4 regions of the Paenibacillus suaedae genome follow, and region 2 is predicted to be linked to each of the others. Evidence: predicted binding sites of a transcription regulator. Region 2 holds the regulator's gene; each other region holds the start of a gene.

Region 1 (5,659 bases), on a different contig from region 2:
TTTCAAGCTATAATCGCATGGAGAATAGGGATTTCATTGTATTACCGGTTGCTAGAAATAGCGGCCGGTTATTTATTTTGTATATGAAGCAGAAACATTATGTTCAGAAAAAGGATGTGCCGCAGCACATCCTTTATGTATACGATTATTTATAATAGGAGTCGATGAGTGGAATAAAGTATCCACCGCCGCCCTTGACTTGGAAGCTGATAACGACATTTTTAACACCGCCAATATTGGCTTCAATTTCTTTGAGACCATCTTCAGGAAGAATCGAATCTACTTTCTTTAGCAGTGCGTTCTTGTCAAGATCGGAAATCTCGATATTCGTTAACTCTTGATCTATTGCAGCAAGCTTGATGACGATCTTCTGATATTTTTTGTTAGGAGTGACGATGATGGATGGCGCTTGCGAACTATCGGAATGATCATAGATGACTTCCTTATAATTTTTGCCGCTGTAGGTCGTTTGTGCAGGGTCTTTGGAGTAGTAAGAGTTCGAAAAAATTTCTGCATTTAGAGGAGTGCCGTTTACTTTTTCGCCCACAATGATTTCATTTGTTTTCGAGTCGATGGCAACAGCAACATTCAATGCGCTGCCAATGCCTTTAACCGGTACATATACGTTGCCGTTATACCTAATCGGTTGCAGTGCCAATCCCTTGTCATCATTGAACTGAACTGCCTTTCCATTCACCTTCACCTTAGCAGTGCTGTCCAAGTAAGCCTCAATCTTCTTCAGGTTGGTGCCTGCATACACGCCAGTGCCTAGGCCGACTAGTAATGCAGCGCTAGTTAGAGAAGCGACTAGTGCTTTTCTCAATTCATCCCACTCCTTTTTATTCACACAAATGAAAGGAAATCATAGCTAGATAGTAGAGGAACAAAGGTCTACAATCAATAGTTCTAATTGCTTATTATTCGAGCAAACTGTCACTTTCCCAGCGTCAAGAGGGGGTGATCATTGGAAGGAGAGTGTGTACAGATAAATAAAACGCTTGGACTACGAAGAGCCCAAGCGTTTGAGGGGGGAGATATACTAGCTTTATTGTGCTTTTACAAATTCAGCAGATTTAATACCTGCTTGACGACCGAAGATAATGATATCTGCAACGGAGTTCCCGCCGATACGGTTCTCGCCGTGCAGGCCGCCGATGACTTCACCTGCTGCGTAGAGACCTGTTATAGCCTTGCCATCCTTGGTTACAACTTCGGTGTTTGTGTTGACTTTTACGCCGCCCATTGTGTAGTGGATACCAGGAGCAATTTTGATTGCATAGAATGGTCCAGCGGACAATTCGTTGTCCATGCCTGTTGTTCTGCCGAATTCAGCATCTTTTTTGTCTTTCACCGCGCCGTTCCATGTATCAAGTGTAGCTTTGAGCTGGTCGCCCGGAACGCCCATTACTTTGGCCAAATCTTCAACCGTTTCGCCTTGGATGACAAATCCCATTTTGTCGTATTGTTGAATAGCTTTTGCACGGGATTTCACGCCAGAATCAAATACAAGGTAAGCTGCTTTGTCAGACAGTTTATTAATTGCTGCCGTTACGTTATCGCGAGTATCCAGCTCGTTCGTGAATCGTTTGCCGTCTTTATCAACCAAGATTGCACCTTCACCGCGAACTGCTTCCCCGATAAGATAGGACTTCTCTTGCTGTACAGTAGGGTGAACCTGAATTTGATCCATATCTACAGTTACGCCGCCGAGCTTCTCAATCATCGTAATGCCGTCACCAGTGCTGCCGATTTGGTTCGTTGTTACGAGACCTTTCAAATCAGGGCGAACAGAGGAGATCATGTCCATGTTAGCACCATAACCGCCTGTTGTGACAACAACTGCGTTTGCGGCAATGTTCTTCTCATCCTTCTCTTCGAAGAGGACTTTAACGCCGTTCACTTTTCCGTCTTTTTCTGTAATATCAGTAACTTTCGCATTTACGAAAACCGGAATTCCTTTGGACTGTACATTCTTGACCAAGCCGCTGACGAGATATTGTCCAACAGCAGATCCGTCTTCAGGACGGTGTGTACGTTTTTCCTTCATACCGCCAGTAATCGTAAGGTTGTTCAAGCGAATGCCAATGGAATCCAACCAGTCGATTGCGCTTGCGGAATTGTCTACGAAGTAACGAAGCATTTCTTTGTCGTTCGTACCGTGACCGCCTTTTAATGTTTGTTCGAAGAAGAGGTCGTTATTGTCTTCAATGCTTTGCTCTTTTTGGAACTTGGTCTGAGATGCATTCATACCCGAAGAGGATTTCATCGTATTTCCGCCAGCTGCCGGCATTTTTTCGAAAATAACCGGATTCATGCCTTTGGCTTTGGCCTCAAGAGCAGCCGTCATTCCCGCTCCGCCAGCACCGATGATGATGATGTCATATTTGTCTTTCAATTGATCGATAGGGGTATAGCTCGCTTTAGAAGCGCCGGACACAGCTTCTGTTTCTGGTTTCTCCGTTTTTGCTGCATTGTCTTGACCCTGCGTTTGGTTCCCGTTACTGCCGCATCCTGCGATGATAAGCATGAGCGACAGAAGGAGAATCATGGTTGCTGTTGCTTTCTTTCTCATGTGAAAACCTCCACTTTCTATCTCTTTATAAATGAACATAATTTCAATACCCCCGAATGAAATCAGACGAAGCAAACCAGATGTTGGGTGAGCTATGTACTCAATATCTCCGTTGTTTTACGGTTATCTCTGGTGTTGTTCCGTACTGACAGGGTATGTGTTTGATGCTCATTTCAATTTTAATCAATTATTAATACAATGATTGTGACATATTTCACATTATAGAGTGATTTTTATCATATTTGTCCTGTGTAAATATTGGTAAATCGAAACGTAGTTAAATGGTGCCTAGCATATTGGAGTTAGAACGGGTAGATATAGGTGGTTCTTGCTAAGAAGTTTTGCTATAATGGGGGTTATATTATGAATTCCCCCCTATAACATTGTAAGGTGATCACTTATTATGGCACTCTCATTTGCAAGATTAATCAAATGCAAACCCCCGATACCCTGACATTTCGATGATGTAATTGAGATTTCCGAAATTATAGGGGGAATGCAACTTGGCACAAAAAATCTCAACTCCATCATTGCTTTTGTTTATTATTCTTGTGGGATTTCCACAAATCAGTGAAACGATATACACGCCTTCCTTGCCGGACATTGCTAGTCAATTGCAGGCAAGCAACAACATGATCCAGCTTACGCTCAGCATTTATTTTCTTGGTTTTGCATTTGGCGTGTTGTGCTGGGGAAGGTTATCGGATGCAATTGGCAGACGTCCTGCTATGCTGTGGGGCATTTTCGTATATGGAATCGGTAACCTAGGCTGTTACCTGTCAGGCTCCGTGGAATGGCTATTGGTAAGTCGGTTCATTCAGGCATTCGGTGCAAGTACAGGGTCGGTTGTGACGCAAACGATATTGCGAGAAAGCATCGACGGTTCGAAGCGTCATGCTGTATTTGCTCAAATCTCAGCAGCTCTTGCCTTTACACCGGCTCTTGGGCCTCTGATTGGGGGCTGGGTTGACCAGTCGCTAGGCTATAGGGCTGTATTTCTAACCCTTATCGTGATGAGTGTGGCAATATTCGCGTACACGTTCGCTTCTTTAGCTGAGACGAGAGTTGCCACGACGACCTCGAATGTGAGTACAATATCTGTCGCCAAGCGCCTCATTGCAGACGGCAGAGTATGGGCATTTGGCTTTCTAATCGGCGCAACGAATGGCATTCTGTTCAGTTACTATGCAGAAGCGCCTTTCGTTTTTATTGAATACTTTGAGATGACGCCTGGCATCTATGGCTTCTTTGGTATTTTTGTAGCGTTGTCTTCAATAATAGGAGCCATGCTGTCGAAAAGACTATTGTCCACTTACAAGCCAGAGCAGATCATTCTGATCGGTTGCCTCGTAACTGCACTCGGTGCTGGAGCGTTGGTCGGCTTTACGCTTAGTGGATTAAGCTCGTCGCTGTTGTGCATGGGTGTATTTGTCGCCTGCGTCTTCATCCTTCTGCTTGGGATTGGTATGGCCATTCCGAACTGCCTAAGCTTAGCGCTAGTGCGCTACAGCGATGTATTGGGGACAGCAGGAGCTATTTTTGGATTAGGGTATTATCTCATCGTGAGTCTGATTACGAGCGGAATGAGCTATTTGCATAATGACTCATTAGTGACGATGCCTATGTACTTCTTCGTGCTGGCAGCTATTATGGTTATCGTGAGCAGACGAATTTCGAGTGAGTAAGCAATGTAAACGCATAGCAACTAGAAGTGCTACTGCATAGAGACAGAAGCCGATTTTCTGAAATAGAAAATCGGCTTCTTTTGCTTTTTTTCATATGACCAAATGATTAGCATATAGATCTTAATCAAACAGTGAGGTTGAAGGGATTCCAAGTTCTGAGCGGAATAGTTAAATATGTATTTATTTCATCTATATTACTTCATATAGGAGTTGAACCACATTTGAATGATACATTCAAAACTACCTTAATCATCTTGTTATCAGTGCTAATTGTATTTGGAATCCCAACGTTCATATTCTTAGAAGTCTACCAATTTCCTAAGAAGATCGATGTGGTTCGATCTGCTATAACTTATAATGAGAAAGACCCTTCATCTTTTAAGAAAACCTCGATTTACATATCCGGGACATTCGTTCGGCCTTTTCTACGACAACATAAATTCGTAGGTTCCATTCGAATTGACGGCATCGATATTTCGAACAAGTATATATCATTAGATACGTATATATTTGAAAAAATAAAAGGGATTAATTCAGGAAGTTTGCTTTATCATAGCCCAGACCTAAAAAAGTATAAAGCGGAAGGAGCTATCTGGGCAGGCATGATTTGGTTTGATGATGATTTTCAGGATATAAACATAGAGTGTTTCAAAGAGATGAAGGAGAATGTGGACTTTATTGTCACGGCTGATTCTTATGAAGATGCGCTTCTTGTTCAACAGAAGATGAGGAAAGCTTTTGGATCTGGCTTTATGCCGAGTGAATAGTTCGATTTGATGTGCGTGGTATTCAATAGAGAAGTCCGTAAACACATAAAACAGCGGCAGTCTGGCGATTTTGGTCCATGACTGTCGCTATTTTTATCTGGAAAAGTCACGTGTTCATTTCGATTCTTACTAAAAAGTAAGGAAGATGATGAAAATGGTTAGACAAGAGTCATTAACTTGAGAAGCAAAGTCATCTATAATCCAGACATCAGATGAATTTGATAAAAGGAGCAGACATGATGAAAAAAATAATTGGTTTCGTGTTGGTTATCGCTATTTTTGCAGGAATAGGATTTGGGGTAAAACGATATATAGAAGGACCATCGCAACCGGCCGATGGAATTGTAGTGATTGGAACGAATCAAGATGTGAGCAAAGTCAAAGAGAAGTACAAAGATATAAGCAAAGAAATGATCGATTACAAACTGAAGCTGGTAACAACAACAATATCCAAGAAATTGTCAGAGGAGGATCAGAAGGAATTGGGTATGGAATTTGATACTCGAGTTGAGAAGTATTCGGTTATTACTCGTTCTACAGCTGAGCAATTCATGAAGAAGGGGATTATTAGAGCCAGAAAAGAACCTGACAGTGTGTCTATTCTTTCAGATCCAGTTACCTCCATCAAAGAATTA
Region 2 (5,659 bases):
TTTCATTAGGCCATACCCCCACAGGCGATGCTTGCAAAGGAAGCAATACGGTCTTGCTTCCTTTCTCATCCTTGAGTTGAATATACACATATCGTGAATCCATTTCAGTTTGGATCTGAATACCTGGATTTTGCTGTTGCAGTTCCTTCAACCTAACAGGAATATCGCTGTATTTCTGATGTACCATTGCATCTGCAATGTCGAACATTGCACGTGACCATAACTTATCGATAAGCGGCGTGCTCTCATCATTCAAGTATTCCAATTGTACTTTTTTCCCGCTCGAATTCTGTTGCAGCTCGTCCGACACTCTTTCAATCAGGCTGCTAATATTGGTGCCATCCTTGCTCTTCAGCTTCACTTGCAGCGCATCAGGATACCATTGAACATCATACTGCGTAATTTCAGCATGCTGCTTCAATACTCGTTCCACAGGCTGCTTCACGAAATTACGTTCATACAGTGTCCAACCTCCAAATAGTACAACAGCTGTCGTGACCATAATGAGCAAAGTAGGCATGATTCGAATCTTTTTCGCCATGCTGAAACCTCCTGTTGCAAATATATATCAATACCCCTAGTAATCTATTTCTGATATATCAAGAGTATATCACATATGTCACTTCAACTATGGATGTAATGTGTACCATGATTGCCATCGAAATGGAGTTACTCCAATACAAAAAGCGCTGCTGCTTCGTATAGCGTACAATATGTACGTCATATGCAAAGCAGCAGCGCCGCAAAATCGCCTATTAATCGTTATTGGCTAACATTGAATACGTTATTTATTAGGCAGCGTATAGACATCCCCTATTGAGGAACCATTCGCAAATGAATAGAAATGATAGAAGTAATGAACAACCCCTTGTTCATCCTTGCGTTTGACCAATGCCTGCCATACATATTGATCATCCTTAAATGCTGGCGTAATGCGGATTACATCCGCATCTGGATATTGGGCTTCTATCTGGGCTTGAATCGTCTCTTTAGAGGTTGATTCCGCCATAGGAGTTACCTTATCAGGGAGTACCCACACGGTCTGCTCCTTACCATGTTCGTCAGTTCCCCGCACCATGTATACGACTTGATCCCATACACCCTTCTCCACTTCTGTCACATTTACGAGCTTCACTGCTTCATTCGCCCGCTTTATTATTTCCGCTTCCTTGACCCGTTCGTCCTTATTGATGTATTGCACATACTGATAAGTGGCGAAGAACAATCCGACTAGAAATAAGAGAACGAGTACCGGAATCAACCACTTCCAATGCGACCTCCGGCGTACGCGTCTTCTCTGCATGAATTCTCCTCCTGCCTATCTTGCCAGCAAGCCATCAAAGCATTGCTGCGCCTCGCGAAGGATTCGTTCTTCATCCATCGTCAAACATTCCCCATTCTTCACAACCTGCTTGCCGTCAACCCATACATGCTTGACATCTTTCGCAGACGCTGAATATACCATGTGGGATACCAAGTCGGTATGTGGCAGGAAATGAGGCTGATCAATATCTACCGCAACGAAGTCAGCCTTCATGCCTACTTCAAGCGCTCCAATATCGTCAAGACGAATGGTCTGCGCGCCATAGATCGTACCCATGCGCAGCGCCTCTGCAGCAGGAACTGCAGTTGGATCGCCGGACACCCCTTTATGAATCAAGGCCGTAAGGCGAATTTCTTCGAACATATCCAGATTGTTGTTGCTTGCTGCACCGTCCGTACCCAAGGATACAACAACACCCGCACGCAGCATCTCAGGAACACGAGCGACACCGCTCGCAAGCTTAAGGTTGCTTCCTGGATTGTGGGATACCGCAACTTGATACTTCGCAAGCGTCTCAATCTCTTCGTCCGTCAAATGAACAGCATGCGCAACGAAGGAAGGACGGGAGAAGAATCCGAGCTTCTCCAAATGCGCAACCGGACGCATTCCATAATCCTTCACATTCTGTTCAACTTCTGCCTTTGTCTCTGACATATGCGTGTGCAATGGCAAATCCAGATCATGAGCAGCCTGTACGAAGCTCTCAATAAAGGCTGGAGGACAAGTATACGGAGCATGCGGCGCCATAATCGTACGAATGCGGCCATCTGCCTTCCCATTCCAATCCTTCGCGAATTGAATCGCCTCGTTCAGCTTCTCGCGCTGTACATCCTCTGGGCATAAGCCAATCGCACCGCGCATAAGCGATGCACGGATACCGGATTGCTCACATACCTTCGCTACTTCGTCCATGTAGTCATACATATCTACGAAGGTTGTTGTACCGCCCTTCAGCATTTCGATCACAGACAGAGCTGTTCCCCAATAGACATCATTGGCCGTGAACTTGCCTTCCATTGGCCACATTTTCTCCTGCAGCCATGTCTGAAGCGCCAAGTCATCACCATACCCTCGTAGCAATGACATTGCAGCATGCCCATGTGTATTAACAAGGCCTGGAATGAAGAATAGACCTTTGCCATCGATGATTTCAGCATCAGCTGCTGCATATTGCTCTGGCAGCTCCGATCCAATATGAACGATGCGATCATTCTCAACAACCATGAACCCATGGAATGAGGACTGCTTCGCAGTTGGAGACAAATCGGCGAACATGCCGTTTTTAATAATGATTCGGTGTGTCATTCGGCGGGTACTTCCTTTCCATTATCAGATAAATAATAAGCCAAACTGAACAAATCCGTTGTAAAATCGGCAGTATGCACACGGATATTCGAAGGAACCCTCAAAATGACAGGCGCAAAGTTCAAGATCGCTTCTACTCCCGCCTCTACAAATTGATCAGCTACATACTGAGCTTCTGTAGCAGGAACCGTGATAATCCCGATACGGATTTGCTTCTCGCGTACCGTCGTAATTAGGTCAGACATCGGCTGAACTTTCAGGTTATTTATCTCGGTATTGATTTTGGATTCCTGTGCATCGAACACTGCAACGATCTTCATATTATCTTTCAAGTATACGGTGTAGTTACAGAGTGCGTGACCTAATTTACCTGCACCGACCAATCCAACATGGATAACTTGATCCAGTTTCAAAATATGTCTGATTTGTTGAATCAAATACGATACATCATACCCAATGCCCTTGCGGCCGAAGTCGCCGAAATACGCTAGATCCTTCCGAATTTGCGCAGGATTCAAGTTCAGCTTCTGTCCCAAATCTTGAGAAGAAACTGTGAGCACTTCTCGCTGCTTCAATTCCAATAGATGACGTAAATACACGGGTAATCGCCGAACGACAGCTTCTGATATCTTTAGTGCTTTCATTCTGAACAAGCCCCTCTCATCGCTCTCCAATGCCTCTTTGATTATGGTCTAGCCACGTATCAATACGTGGTACAAGTTGTTCTGTTGCCATATGCTCCATTTTTGGGCCAGGCAGCGAGTAAAGAAAATGTTTGCCGTAGCTTGTCTCTATTACACGAGTGTCATAAATGATGACAATTCCCTTATCCTGCGTCGTACGCACAAGGCGGCCGAATCCTTGCTTGAAGCGAATTACAGCCTGTGGGACGGAATATTTGCGGAATGGATTCTGATTCATCCGCTTCAGCCGATCGCACTTCGCTTCCACGAGTGGATGATTCGGTGGCTGGAATGGCAGCCGTACAATCGCAAGACATGTCAACGCATCTCCTGGAATATCAACGCCTTCCCAGAAGCTGCTCGTTCCTAGCAGGACTGAATTCGGCTGATCTCGGAATCGGCGTGTCAGCTTGCTTCGGTTGCCGCTGTCAATCCCTTGTCCCAGCACTTGAATGCCATGCAGGCTAAGCGCCTCCTTCAGCGGTTCATACACATCCCGCAGCATGCGGTATGACGTGAATAAGACAAGCATACGTCCTTCTGTTACCTTGGCTACATCAGCCAAGGACTGCATCAGCGTCGAGTTAAACTTGGCATCTGATGCTCCCTTCACACTAGGGAAGTCACGCGGGATGACAACAAGTGCTTGCTCCCGGTAGTTGAACGGCGACGGAAGTATGACCGTATTTAGACGACCATCCCGTTCCGTATCCTTCAAGCCAAGCTGTTCAGCTACGAATTGGAATGATTTATCAACGGACAATGTAGCCGAAGTTAAGATTACGCTCTTCTTCGGCTCGAAGAAGTATCGCTTCAGCGCTTCGCTTACATCGACAGGGACCGCATACATTTGCATTGATTTATGCTTGTATTGGAGATTGCCTTCCATCCAGTACACGGTATCCGCATCCTTGCCTTGCATAAATTCACGGAATTCATCGCGAAGCTGCCCTATGTCCTTGAATAAACCTGTCACATCAGCCGTGACGCCCTGCACTTCATCATCATCATAATCTTTCCATTCATTGACGAGCTTCTCCCCCGAACGAACAATATCACTTAAACGCGTGTGAATATCGCCTTCGAGCTCCGATACGGAGCTCCATCCATCAGGACGATTGCCAGATGGCAGCCGGAGAACAGCTTGCCCGCCTTCCGCCTGCCCCGCTTCATTCATGGAAGGAAGCATTTGATAGAGCAGCTCATGCAGCCGATCCCATTGATCCTTAACATCGACAAGCTGTGTTAACAGCTTCTCGATCCCTTCAGCCCATACGAGCGCTTTTTCATTGCCTGACAAGCGAAGACGCTGCTGCAGCAATACAAGCGCACCATTCTTGCTGTCTTTGAACAATTGGGTCAGCGGATGAATGAGTGAAAAATATTGCAAGTGAATGCCTAAATGTTTGCCTGCCGTTTCTTCGAAGTGATGTGCTTCGTCTACGACAAGCTGCTCGTATGCGGGGAGCAAACGATGCTCCGCAATTACGTCCGTAAACAATAGGGAATGATTCGTTATAATAATGTCCGATAAATTCGCATCATTCTTCGCCCGGTGGTAGAAGCACCGACGGAACCAAGGACATGCGCGATTCAGACAGGAATCACTATCACTGGCAACGGTATCCCAGAAGTCTGCACCCTTATGAACGAAATGCAGTTCTTCGTCATCTCCATGCTCCGTCTGACTGAGCCACACCAGCATTTGGGCAGCTGTCAAACTATCATCGCGTGCATGTACATACTCTCTATTACTTATTTTATGTTCAAATTTTCTCAAACACAAATAGTGACTGCGGCCTTTTAATACGGATGCCTTAAATGGAACCGGCACAATCTTCTCCAAGAGCGGCAAATCACGCTGTCTCAGCTGTTCTTGCAGATTGATTGTGTGAGTGCTAACAATCACTTTGCTCTCTTGAGAAACACTCTGATATATGGATGGCAGCAAGTACCCAAGCGACTTGCCGGTACCAGTACCTGCTTCGATTAGCAGGTGATGTTCTTGTTCGAAGCACTCCATCACTTCATTGAACATCTGCTCCTGCGATTCGCGCGGCTCATAATTATCCAAACGGCTTGCCAGATTCATCTTAACCTGATCTAGGAACTGAGCGAAGGTTACTCCCTTAAGTGGGTTCTCTGCTGAAGAATCACGCGGCGCCTCCGTCTCTGTCCAATCCGCTTGCTTCAACGTCAATTGGCGGAACGGATAATACCCTTCTTCTTCTGTCCAATCAGACACCTCACGCTCCTGAAGCTTCTCTGCAAGCAGCCATTTCAAATCCCGCTCCTCTTGATCGCCAAACACATCAACGACGCGCTGTAGCGTCAATAATGGAAGCTG
Region 3 (5,659 bases), on a different contig from region 2:
GGAAAAACCCGAATGCCTTAAGCTTGCGCTCCAGTTCCGTCAGCGTCATTGTACAGGGGAGGGAACCCGAATGCATATGAAGCTGGGAAGCCCCGTCTTGGCTTTCAATATAATTCAGTTCCAGTGGATCGATAAGCACGATTTTGTCTTCGATGCGCGCTGGAATCTTATCGAAGCTGATTTGAGGGACGAAGCGTTGTCCAGCTGCAGCGGATTCAGGCTCATCCTCTTCGTTCTCAGCGGCTTGTATTGTGGACTTCTTGTCCTTGGTTGATGGTTGGCTGCTAACATCTTCATTCAGAGACTTCGTCGTTCCGGTACCTTCTTGTCCACCATCTTCGGCTTCCGCTGCTAGCACTTGCTGAACAGCATCGGTTGTGTGTTCGTCATTTTCAATGATCTCAACTTCCGGAAGTGCCCCTGTTTCAGGTGCCTCATCCTCAATGATAACGGACTTGAAGCCCGATGGTGTTAAGCGAACGACATGATTGGTCATCGTAAGCGCGCTTTCTAAGGAAGGCACGGTCATGAAAATTGAAGCGCCTTCTTCGCACATAGTGTTGATCCATTGCCGAAGCAGGTAGCTGCTCTCCAAATCCATGTGGAATTCGGGATCCTCGATGACGATTAGTTCCGGACGATGAGCAGCGGCTCTCGCCAAGTGGAATCGGCGCTGCTCAGATAACGTACATTTGCCAAGCGGCGTATTCACGCACTCATGCAGACCGGTTAACTTCAATAGCTGCTCAAGTCGATCTTTATGGTAGGCTCCATACATCTTCATATAGAAGATAAGGGCATCCTTCGGTGTTAATCGCTCGTAGAGGGGATCGCCCTGCCGAATCCAGCCGATCTTGGACGCGAGTGAGGCAGAGGAGAGTGGCACTCCACGCCAGGTTACACTGCCGGCAGAGGGCTTAGCGCGATTCATAAGCAAATCGATAATTAACTGTCCCGTAATATGGTTGCTTTGCACTGCAATGCATTGTCCGGGATGTATTTGTACGCTCAGCGCGTCTAAAAGTGTGGAATTGCCCTTCGTCACATATAACTTATCAATAATAAGTCCTTCCCCGTAGGGGGGTTCCTGCGCGTTCATACGCGAACCTCCAATCAGTATGCCCATTCATTGGTGTGAGTTAGATCATATAGGTAAATGATATATCGAGAACCTAGATTTGGGTAGATGCTAACCTGACGAACGATGTATTTACCCTTCTATGGTAAGAAACTCCTCAAAGAGGCTGTGTATTAATGTTCGGGTTTTACCTCTTTAACTATCTACTATAATGGATTGAAATGATAATTAAAAATAATTCACGAACATTGGGCGGGAATAATGTTGACTTGTTCGCTAAATTTCGATACAATAAGGTTGCTCCCACAGAAGTGGGTGGCAAGGATTGATTGGCCTTTTTTTTGTTTATCCTGTTCGTATATCCCAGAGATAAGGTCTAGGGGTCTCTACCAGGAGCCGTAAATTCCTGACTACGAGTAGGTATGCTTTGGCATACCTGAACGTAACGGGATATTTTTTTTGCCCAAATAGGTGCAGGCTCATCGGATAGAAGAGAAATAGACCGAGACATCGTGAGCATCGAGGAGGAAACAATGAGTAAATATGATGTAATTGTTGTAGGAGCAGGTCCGGCCGGTATTTTCACTTGTTATGAATTATCTTTGAAGGCACCGCAATTGAAGGTTTTGCTTGTAGATAAGGGACATGATATTTATCGCCGCAACTGTCCGATTTTGGAGGAGAAGATTCAGAAATGTCCTCCAGCGGCAGGGAAGAAGGACTTTGCTGGCTGTCTTCCAGCTTGTTCGATTACGAACGGCTTCGGCGGAGCAGGGGCATATAGTGATGGGAAATTTAACGTAACTACAGAGTTCGGGGGTTGGCTGACAGATTTCTTGCCAGCTTCGCAAGTACTGGACTTGATTAAATATGTAGATGCAATCAACTTGGAGCACGGAGCGACGACGGACATTACCGATCCAACGACAGAAACGGTTCGCCGTATTGAGCAGCTTGGATATTCCGCTGGCTTGAAGCTGCTGCGCGCACAAGTTCGACATCTGGGCACTGAACAGAACTTGGAGATTTTAAAATCCATTTATGAATATTTGAAGACTCGTATCGATATGGCTTATAAGACCGAAGTAGCGGATCTGATTACAGAGAAGCAGGATGGACGCCATATTGTGAAGGGGATTGAACTGAAGAGCGGCGAGAAGCATGAAGCGGATCAGGTGGTCATCGTACCAGGACGTGACGGTTCTGCATGGCTGACGGAGATATTGAAGAAGCGCCGCTTGAAAATGTACAACAACCAAGTGGACGTTGGGGTGCGTGTGGAGACATCGGATATCGTCATGCGCGAAATCAACGAGCACCTGTATGAAGGGAAATTCGTGTTCAACACGTCTGTCGGCACACAAGTGCGTACCTTCTGCAGCAATCCATCTGGCCATGTCGTGGTCGAGAACCACAGTGGGATCATGTGTGCCAATGGGCACTCCTACAAGGATCCGAAGCTTGGTTCTGCGAATACGAACTTTGCATTGCTTGTCTCGCACAAGTTCACGGAACCGTTCGACAAGCCAAATGAGTACGCTCGTGAAATCTGCAAGCGTGCGAATGATTTGTCCGGAGGCGGGATTATCGTTCAGAAGTACGGGGATATCATTCGCGGCCGCCGCTCCACAGAGAAGCGCATTCAAGAGGGCTTCTTGGAGCCTACCTTGAAAGAAGCTGTTGCTGGAGATTTGGGTCTTGTGCTTCCGTATAATACGATGAAGAGTCTTATCGAAATGGTTGAAGCGCTTGATCGCGTAACACCAGGTATCGCTTCTGAGCATACGTTATTCTATGGGGTAGAGGCGAAGTTCTACTCCGCTCGTCCGAAGCTGGACACGACGTTGGAGTCTGAAATTGATGGCTTGTACTGCGGTGGAGACGGCGCGGGCATTACGCGTGGACTCGCACAAGCGGGTGCTGCAGGTGTACACATTGCACGGAGCATTGTTGCAAAGCGCGGCGCATAATTTCACATTGCAGGTCAACAACATATACAGCTTAAGGCCAGTGAGTCGATTGTGCGACTTACTGGCTTTTTTGCGTAGATCGGATATGCACGGGGTTATACGCAAAATGGACAATATTTGAAATATGCTTTGTGATAAAATGCACAACATCGGAATTGGGGCTCCGTTACAATAAATTTGCAACCTGTTCAGCTGACATTCCAACTGGAATTATTCGTATCTGAGTAGGTGCGGATGGGGTGTGGCCTTGGAAATGATGGGGCTTGCATCCGAATAAGCATAAGCAGGAGGTCATGTCGATGTCAGGTTATTTGAAGCCGCAGCAGATTGCGGAAGCGACAGTAGATACCGGAACAATTAAAGCGAAGAACCCATTGTCCGCCATGATGATTCTAGGATTCCTTGCCGGCGCATTTATTGCACTTGGTTATCTCTTATATATACGTGTAACAGCTGGAGCACCTGCGGAATGGGGAAGCATCAATAGCCTAATTGGAGCGTCGCTGTTCCCGGTTGGTCTTATTCTGGTCTTGTTAGCAGGCGGCGAGCTATTGACAGGGAATATGATGGCTGTGCCACTTGCTCGGATGAAGGGACGCATATCTACGGTAGAGGTCATTCGCAATCTTGTCGTCATTACGATTGCCAACTTCTTAGGTGCGCTGTTCGTGGCATACTTCTTCGGTCATGTGGTCGGTTTGACTGGCTCCGGTGTTTATTTGCAGAAGACGGTAGATGTGGCTGCGCATAAGCTGGACGATAGTTTCATTCAAGCCTTTGTCAGCGGCATTGGCTGCAACTGGTTAGTTGCACTTGCGGTATGGCTTGCCTATGGAGCGAAGAGCTTCAGCGGCAAAATCATGGGAATATGGTTCCCAACGATGGCGTTCGTTGCGATTGGCTTCCAGCACGTTGTAGCGAATATGTTCGTAATTCCGGCTGCGATCTTTGAGGGCCATTTTAGCTGGGGACAATATTTGACGAACTTCGTGCCGGTATGGCTGGGCAATTTGGTTGGAGGCGTCGTGTTCGTTGCAGGGGCTTACTATATAGTATATTTGCGTTCGCAGCAAGAGCAGAAGCAGGGAGCTGCGGCAGGTGTCTCAAACACATCAACGAATGTGCAAGAAGTGGGCAATGCAAGCAAGGTGGCATCGTCAGGAAGTGCAAGTGCACCTGTCCATTAGAGGGTATTGGGGTTAGAGCATGCCAAGTGATGTTGAATAAGAAGATTGGTAAGGTCTAGTCCATCGAGGCTAGGCCTTTTTTGCGTCATCGATATGACGTTTTTTTCATAGGAATTCACGGGCTTGTCACTTTCGCAGGGGATAGATGTGGTAAACTACGGGTGACAAATTTATTTCCGCATTTCGCATTCTATAGAAAGAAACCGATACCTCGCTGTATCTGTAAGCGTATCCAACTAACTCGTGGGGAGGGATCTGGCTGTGAAGTTGCATTTTACGGGCAGTATCGAACATGTATTACCAGGAATTCTCGAATTGAAGTCATTATTGAAGGTGGAAGTGGGGACAGAAGGCACTACAGTTCGCGTAGAGCAGGGAGAGGGGCCGCTTCGTGCCGCATGGGATGGTGCAGAAGGCTTGATCCGCTATGAGTCGGATATTCATTTCTTCCGTGCACTGGGCTTGTTCGTTGAGCAGCTGCGCAAGGGGCAGCCATTCGATATTATAGAGCATCCACAATTCACGTATAACGGAACGATGATTGATGCATCTCGGAACGCAGTTCCGAATGTACATATGATGAAGCAGACGCTGCGCTCAATGGCGTTAATGGGCTTGAACGGCGCAATGATATATACCGAAGATACGTATGAGGTTCCAGGCCGTCCGTATTTCGGCTACATGCGCGGACGCTATACCGCGGAGGAACTCTATGAGATTGACCAGTATGCCGCGTTGTTCGGAATTGAGGTAGTGGCATGCATCCAGACACTTGGTCACTTGGCGCAGGCGCTGAAGTGGGACTATGCGAATGAGATGAAGGATACGGAAGACGTCCTTCTTGTAGGGGAAGAGGAGACCTATCGATTCATTGAGGATATGATTGTAGCGTCAACGAAGCCGCTGCGTTCCAAGCGTATTCACATCGGGATGGATGAAGCGTTCGGGCTTGGTCTAGGCAAATATATGCACAAGCATGGCTTCCGCGAACGATTCGATATTATGAACGAGCATTTGGCGCGCGTATTAGAGATTACGAGCAAACATGGCCTTACGCCGATGATGTGGAGTGATATGTACTTCCACCTGCTTATGAAAAACGGCGGCCACTACTATGATCTCGACATTAACTTCTCGAATGAAGTTGTTGATCAAATTCCGAAGGGTGTACAATTCGTCTACTGGGATTACTACCATGATGATCAAGGCTTCTACGAGGAATTTATCGAGAAGCATCGCCAACTGGGCTCTGATCCGGTATTCGCTGGCGGCGTCTGGGTATGGGGCGCGATGAGTCCGAACTACGGGAAGACGTGGCAGAATACGAATCCGGCGCTGCTTGCCTGCAAGTCGAAGGGCATTAAGGAAGTGTTCGCGACAGCATGGGGCGACAACGGGCAGGAGACGAATCATATGACAATTCT
Region 4 (5,659 bases), 180 kb from region 2:
TACTAGATCCGTAACATTCATCAATTCTTCCAGCTTCGCTACTTCGTTGAAACCGTTCGAATCCAGGGTTGTATGCAGATCCCAGCGCTGCTTCACTTCACGGAATAGCTCTCTAACGAATGCAGCTTGCAGCGTTGGCTCCCCGCCCGATACGGTCAAACCGCCGCCAGAGCTGCGGTAATAAGGCAAGTAAGGTTCAATTTCAGCAAGTACTTCCTCAAGCGTCATTTCTTTGCCGTCACCTAAGCTCCATGTATCGCGGTTATGGCAATATTGGCATTTGAGCGCGCACCCCTGCATGAATAAAATAAATCGTATGCCAGGCCCATCAACGGTACCGAATGTTTCTAACGAGTGAATACGTCCGATCATCTCTATCACTTTCCTCTCCAGCCCATTACAACCTGCTTACATGACAAGAGGGGCGCTCCCTCCCTGCCATTGACCGAAAGGTACTAGGCATGTGGTGTAGTTGCGCCCCTTTACTTATCAAATATCGAGTATATCCTTTACATTGCTCAACTTACTTCGATTTCAACCGTACAGAAGGTTCTTACATCGAACCATGGAATGTGCGGTTGATTACATCCAATTGCTGCTCGCGAGTCAGTTTGATGAAGTTAACTGCATAACCCGATACGCGAATTGTCAATTGCGGGTAGTTCTCTGGATGTTCCATCGCGTCCATCAGCTGTTCACGGTCGAACACGTTAACGTTCAGATGGTGCGCATTGCTGCCGAAGTATCCATCCATCATCGATACGAGATTGGATTTGCGAACATCAAGTTCTTTACCAAGCGCCTTAGGCACGATAGAGAATGTATTCGAGATTCCATCCAAGCTGTGCTCATATGGAAGCTTCGCTACCGAGCTAAGCGATGCGAGCGCACCCTTCTTATCGCGGCCATGCATTGGGTTCGCGCCTGGAGCGAATGGTTCGCCAGCTTTACGTCCGTCAGGAGTTGTACCTGTCTTCTTACCGTACACAACGTTCGACGTAATTGTCAGTACCGATTGTGTTGGCAATGCATTACGATAAGCTTTATGCTTGCGAATCATGTTCATGAACGATTCAACCAGCTCTACAGCGATGCTGTCTACGCGATCATCGTTGTTACCGTAGCAAGGATATTCTCCTTCGATTTGGAAGTCAACTGCGATGCCTTCTTCGTTGCGAATCGGTGTTACTTTAGCATATTTGATTGCACTCAGGGAGTCAGCTGCTACCGACAAGCCGGCAATACCGCAAGCCATTGTGCGCAAGATTTCTTTATCATGCAGCGCCATCTCAATGCGCTCATAGCAATATTTATCGTGCATGAAGTGAATCACGTTCAGTGTGTTCATGTACAACTTCGCGAGCCATTCCATCATCTGCTTGAAGCGTTTCACGACTTCGTCGTAGTTCAATACATCGCTAGTGATTGGAGGAAGCTCTGGACCTACTTGCAAGCCAAGCTTCTCATCTTTACCGCCGTTGATGGCGTACAGCAAGCATTTCGCCAAGTTGGCGCGAGCGCCGAAGAACTGCATTTGCTTACCGATGCGCATTGCAGATACACAACATGCGATACCGTAGTCGTCGCCGTAGATTGGACGCATCAGGTCGTCATTTTCATATTGAATGGAGCTTGTTTCAATCGATACTTTCGCACAATACTTCTTGAACGCTTCAGGAAGCTTTGTCGACCACAATACAGTCAAGTTAGGCTCTGGAGCAGGTCCCAAGTTGTACAAGGAATGCAAGAAGCGGAAGCTGTTCTTCGTTACACGTGTTGTACCGTCAGAAGCCATACCACCGATCGATTCTGTTACCCAAGTTGGGTCACCGCTGAACAGGTCGTTGTAAGCAGGTGTGCGCAAGAATTTAACGATACGCAATTTCATAATGAAATGGTCAACCAATTCTTGAGCTTCTTGCTCTGTCAAAGTACCTTCTTGAATATCGCGTTCCACATACACATCGAGGAACGAGGATACACGACCAAGGGACATTGCTGCACCGTTCTGTTCTTTGATGGCTGCCAAGTAACCGAAGTATACCCATTGGAACGCCTCTTGTGCGTTGACAGCTGGTTTCGAAATGTCCATACCGTGCATTGCAGCCATTTCTTTCAATTCAGCGAGTGCGCGAATTTGTTCTGAAATTTCTTCACGGTCACGGATAGTAACTTCATCCATTGCATCCAGCTCAAGATTATTCAGATCGTTTTTCTTTTGTTTAATCAAGAAGTCTATACCGTACAGCGCTACACGGCGGTAGTCACCGATGATGCGGCCGCGGCCGTAAGCATCTGGCAAGCCTGTGATAATACCAGCTTTACGCGCCATGCGCATGTCGGATGTATAAGCATCGAATACGCCTTGGTTGTGTGTTTTGCGAATGTCTGTGAAAATTTTGATAACATCTTCCGGCATTTCGAAGCCGTATGCTTTACAAGCATCGATCATCATCTTAATACCGCCAAATGGTTGAATGGAGCGGCGGAACGGAGCATCCGTTTGTACACCTACTACTTTTTCTTTTTCTTTATCTAAATATCCCGGTTTGTGCGATACGATCGTTGAAGGCGTGTTAACATCAACATCCCATACACCACCGCGTTCACGTTCTTCTTTGGAGAGCTGGCTCACGATATCCCATAGATCCTTCGTGTTTTGCGTTGGACCTGCCAAGAATGCTTCATCGCCCAAGTAAGGCTTGATGTGTCCGTCCAAGAAGTTCGGGACATCCACGTGAGTTTGCCATTTGCCTGCTTTGAATCCACGCCAAGGATTCATTTCATTTGTTTCTGTCATGTTCTTTTCCATCACCGACATCGTAATCCCTCCATACATGTTTGTTTTTCTGTATGTGTTGTAATCGAATTGAAAGCACACACCCAGCAAGATGTTCTCGTTCCCATTTCACATTGCTTGTGATGATTTTCACGAAAAAGGCTGCAAGGCGGTTATCTTATCTTTCGCATTCGTTCGATAGCTGCCTTTTCGTAATGCCGAGTGAGGCTATGCAGCAAGTTTTTTAGAGGCGAATTCTGAACCTTTTTCGTTCCTCCCTTGCTACGCCTTCATTGTACCTCTTTTCACACTTTCAATTATGTGATATTTATCACAATATAAGCTAGACAAATGATTTTTTTCACATCATATAATTCAAAATGTTGTAATCTCCACTGCTGCCCTGCTTTTTGCAAGTGCTTAGCACTCGTTTACCGCTTTATAAGCAATGAGTTCAGTTGTTGATAAACAGCAAAGACAGCGGGGAAGATCTCCCCCACTGCCCTGCTATCGTATCATTCTTGCTTATTCAAATCGTCCATAAAATGCGTTCCGATATACATCAGCCAACTCTGTTACGAGTGGAAGCTTCGGATTCGCTGTTGTACATTGGTCTTCAAAGGCGCGGTCTGCCAAGTAATCAACATTGGATTCGAAGTCCTTGGCATCGAAGCCAATTGCTTGGAACGATTCTGGAATACCCAGTTCGCGGTTCAATTCCCGAATTGCGTTGATAAGGCTGTTCACGCCCTCTTCCGTTGTACGGCATGGAAGACCGAGGATGCGTGCAATTTCCGCGTAGCGCTCATCTGCTACGAAGTGGTCGTATTTCGGGAACGAAGCGTACTTCGTTGGTTTCTTCGCATTGTAGCGAATGACATGAGGCATGAGAATCGCATTCGTGCGACCATGTGCAGTATGGTATTGCGCCCCCCATTTATGCGCCAAGCTGTGGTTGATGCCTAGGAACGCATTCGCGAATGCCATACCAGCAAGTGTCGATGCGTTGTGCATTTTCTCGCGAGCTTTCGGACATGCTTCATGATGAGATTTCACCAAGTTCTCGAACACGAGCTGAATGGCCTTTATTGCCAGACCATCAGTATAGTCGCTTGCCATTACCGATACATACGCTTCAATCGCGTGCGTCAAAACGTCCATTCCTGTATCAGCAACTGCCGTCTTCGGCAAGCTGTACACGAACTCTGGGTCAATAATCGCTACGTCCGGCGTCAGCTCATAATCAGCTAGCGGATATTTTGTATTGCCTTTTTCCTTATCCGTAATAACCGCGAACGAGGTTACTTCCGAACCAGTACCCGAAGTCGTTGGAATTGCGACGAACTTCGCCTTCTGGCCAAGACGTGGATACTTGAATGTACGCTTGCGGATGTCTAAGAACTTCTGCTTCAGGTTATCGAATTCAGCATCTGGATGTTCGTAGAATAGCCACATGCCCTTCGCTGCATCCATCGGCGAGCCGCCGCCCAAGGCGATAATGCAGTCTGGCTCGAAGCTGAGCATCATTTCTGTACCACGTTCCACTGTCTTCGTCGAAGGATCTGGCTCGACATCCGAGAACACTTCAATGACGACTGGGTTGCGACGTTGACGCAAATAGTATTCCAGCTTCTCCACGTAGCCCAGCTTCACCATCATTGGGTCGGTCACAATCATGACACGGCTAATATCCGGCATCTTCGCCAAGTACTGTGTTGCACCCTTCTCGAAGTAAATCTTATTTGGCACCTTGAACCATTGCATATTCACTGTACGCTTCGCCACCCGTTTAATATTCAGCAAATTGACCGCTGTTACGTTCGAAGAAGTTGAGTTGCGGCCATACGATCCGCAGCCAAGTGTCAACGAAGGAATATTGGTGTTGTACAAGTCTCCAATCGCGCCATGAGTAGAAGGAGAGTTGACCAGAATGCGGCCTGTTTGCAGACGGTCGGCGAACTTACGAATTACCTCGTCATCATTCGAGTGGATGACCGAAGAGTGACCCATGCCGCCAAAGGCCACGATTTCAGCCGCGCGGTCAACGCCTTCTTCTGCGGTCTTCACCTTGTAGCAAGCAAGCACGGGGCTCAGCTTCTCTGCAGACAGTGGGAACTTCGGCCCCACACCATCCAGCTCAGCTACAAGTATTTTCGTTGTATCTGGTACTTGAAGTCCGGCCATCTCAGCAATTTTCTTTGCAGATTGGCCCACGATGTTCGGATTCACCGCACAGGTGTCTGTCTTCATTGCCATCGCTTGGAGCTTGCCGGTCTCTTCCTTGTTCAAGAAGTAGCAGCCCTGAGCGGTCATCATTTTCTTCGTTTGCGCGTAAATCGGCTCTTCAATGATGACAGCTTGCTCGGATGCGCAGATCATGCCATTATCGAACGTCTTGGACAGAATCAAATCCGTTACCGCTTGATTCAGATCTGCCGTCTTCTCGATGAAGCATGGCACGTTGCCTGGGCCAACGCCTAGGGCAGGCTTGCCGCAGCTATAAGCGGAGCGAACCATACCAGCACCGCCTGTCGCCAGGATTAGCGCCACATCAGGGTGGTTCATCAAGCCGTTAGTCGCATCCATCGACGGATACTCAATCCATTGGATACAATGCTCAGGAGCACCATATTTCACCGCTGCCTCATGCAGGATTCGAGCTGCTTCCGCACTGCATTTCTGAGCGGATGGATGGAAGCCGAAAATAATCGGGTTGCGTGTCTTTATTGCGATGAGCGCCTTGAACATGGTTGTTGAAGTTGGGTTCGTTACCGGCGTAATCCCCATGACAATTCCAACCGGTTCCGCAATCTTCATATAAGCACCCTGCGGATTGTCCTCGATGACACCTACCGTTTTGTCATACTTGATATAGTTGTG

Evidence for each region. Region 2 encodes Rex, which represses fermentation and respiration genes when NADH is low (regulators of the CRP and FNR family bind a similar motif). Its sites were predicted from a motif close to TTGTGAAATATTTCACAA; they were not measured.
Region 1: the regulator Rex is predicted to act here: its motif matches at 2,775-2,792, upstream of RQP50_RS14720 (flavocytochrome c).
Region 3: the regulator Rex is predicted to act here: its motif matches at 3,178-3,195, upstream of RQP50_RS19780 (formate/nitrite transporter family protein).
Region 4: the regulator Rex is predicted to act here: its motif matches at 3,099-3,116, upstream of pflB (formate C-acetyltransferase).

Annotation. Positions count from the first base shown of each region.
Region 1 covers NZ_JAVYAA010000003.1:294,142-299,800, forward strand. Annotated here, with positions in the region: gene RQP50_RS14710 (methyl-accepting chemotaxis protein) at 1-13, shown strand, start outside; gene RQP50_RS14715 (hypothetical protein) at 146-823, opposite strand; gene RQP50_RS14720 (flavocytochrome c) at 1,046-2,572, opposite strand; gene RQP50_RS14725 (multidrug effflux MFS transporter) at 3,076-4,257, shown strand; gene RQP50_RS14730 (hypothetical protein) at 4,479-5,024, shown strand; gene RQP50_RS14735 (lipoprotein BA_5634 family protein) at 5,264-5,659, shown strand, end outside.
Region 2 covers NZ_JAVYAA010000001.1:1,719,004-1,724,662, reverse strand. Annotated here, with positions in the region: gene RQP50_RS07740 (quinolinate synthase) at 1-541, opposite strand, end outside; gene RQP50_RS07745 (AAA family ATPase) at 1-6, opposite strand, end outside; gene RQP50_RS07735 (hypothetical protein) at 785-1,303, opposite strand; gene RQP50_RS07730 (amidohydrolase) at 1,319-2,629, opposite strand; gene RQP50_RS07725 (redox-sensing transcriptional repressor Rex) at 2,626-3,273, opposite strand; gene dinG (ATP-dependent DNA helicase DinG) at 3,290-5,659, opposite strand, start outside.
Region 3 covers NZ_JAVYAA010000005.1:57,117-62,775, reverse strand. Annotated here, with positions in the region: gene RQP50_RS19790 (LytTR family transcriptional regulator DNA-binding domain-containing protein) at 1-1,099, opposite strand, end outside; purine riboswitch at 1,413-1,511, shown strand; gene RQP50_RS19785 (NAD(P)/FAD-dependent oxidoreductase) at 1,612-3,048, shown strand; gene RQP50_RS19780 (formate/nitrite transporter family protein) at 3,348-4,235, shown strand; gene RQP50_RS19775 (beta-N-acetylhexosaminidase) at 4,497-5,659, shown strand, end outside.
Region 4 covers NZ_JAVYAA010000001.1:1,535,290-1,540,948, reverse strand. Annotated here, with positions in the region: gene pflA (pyruvate formate-lyase-activating protein) at 1-372, opposite strand, end outside; gene pflB (formate C-acetyltransferase) at 554-2,821, opposite strand; gene adhE (bifunctional acetaldehyde-CoA/alcohol dehydrogenase) at 3,305-5,659, opposite strand, start outside.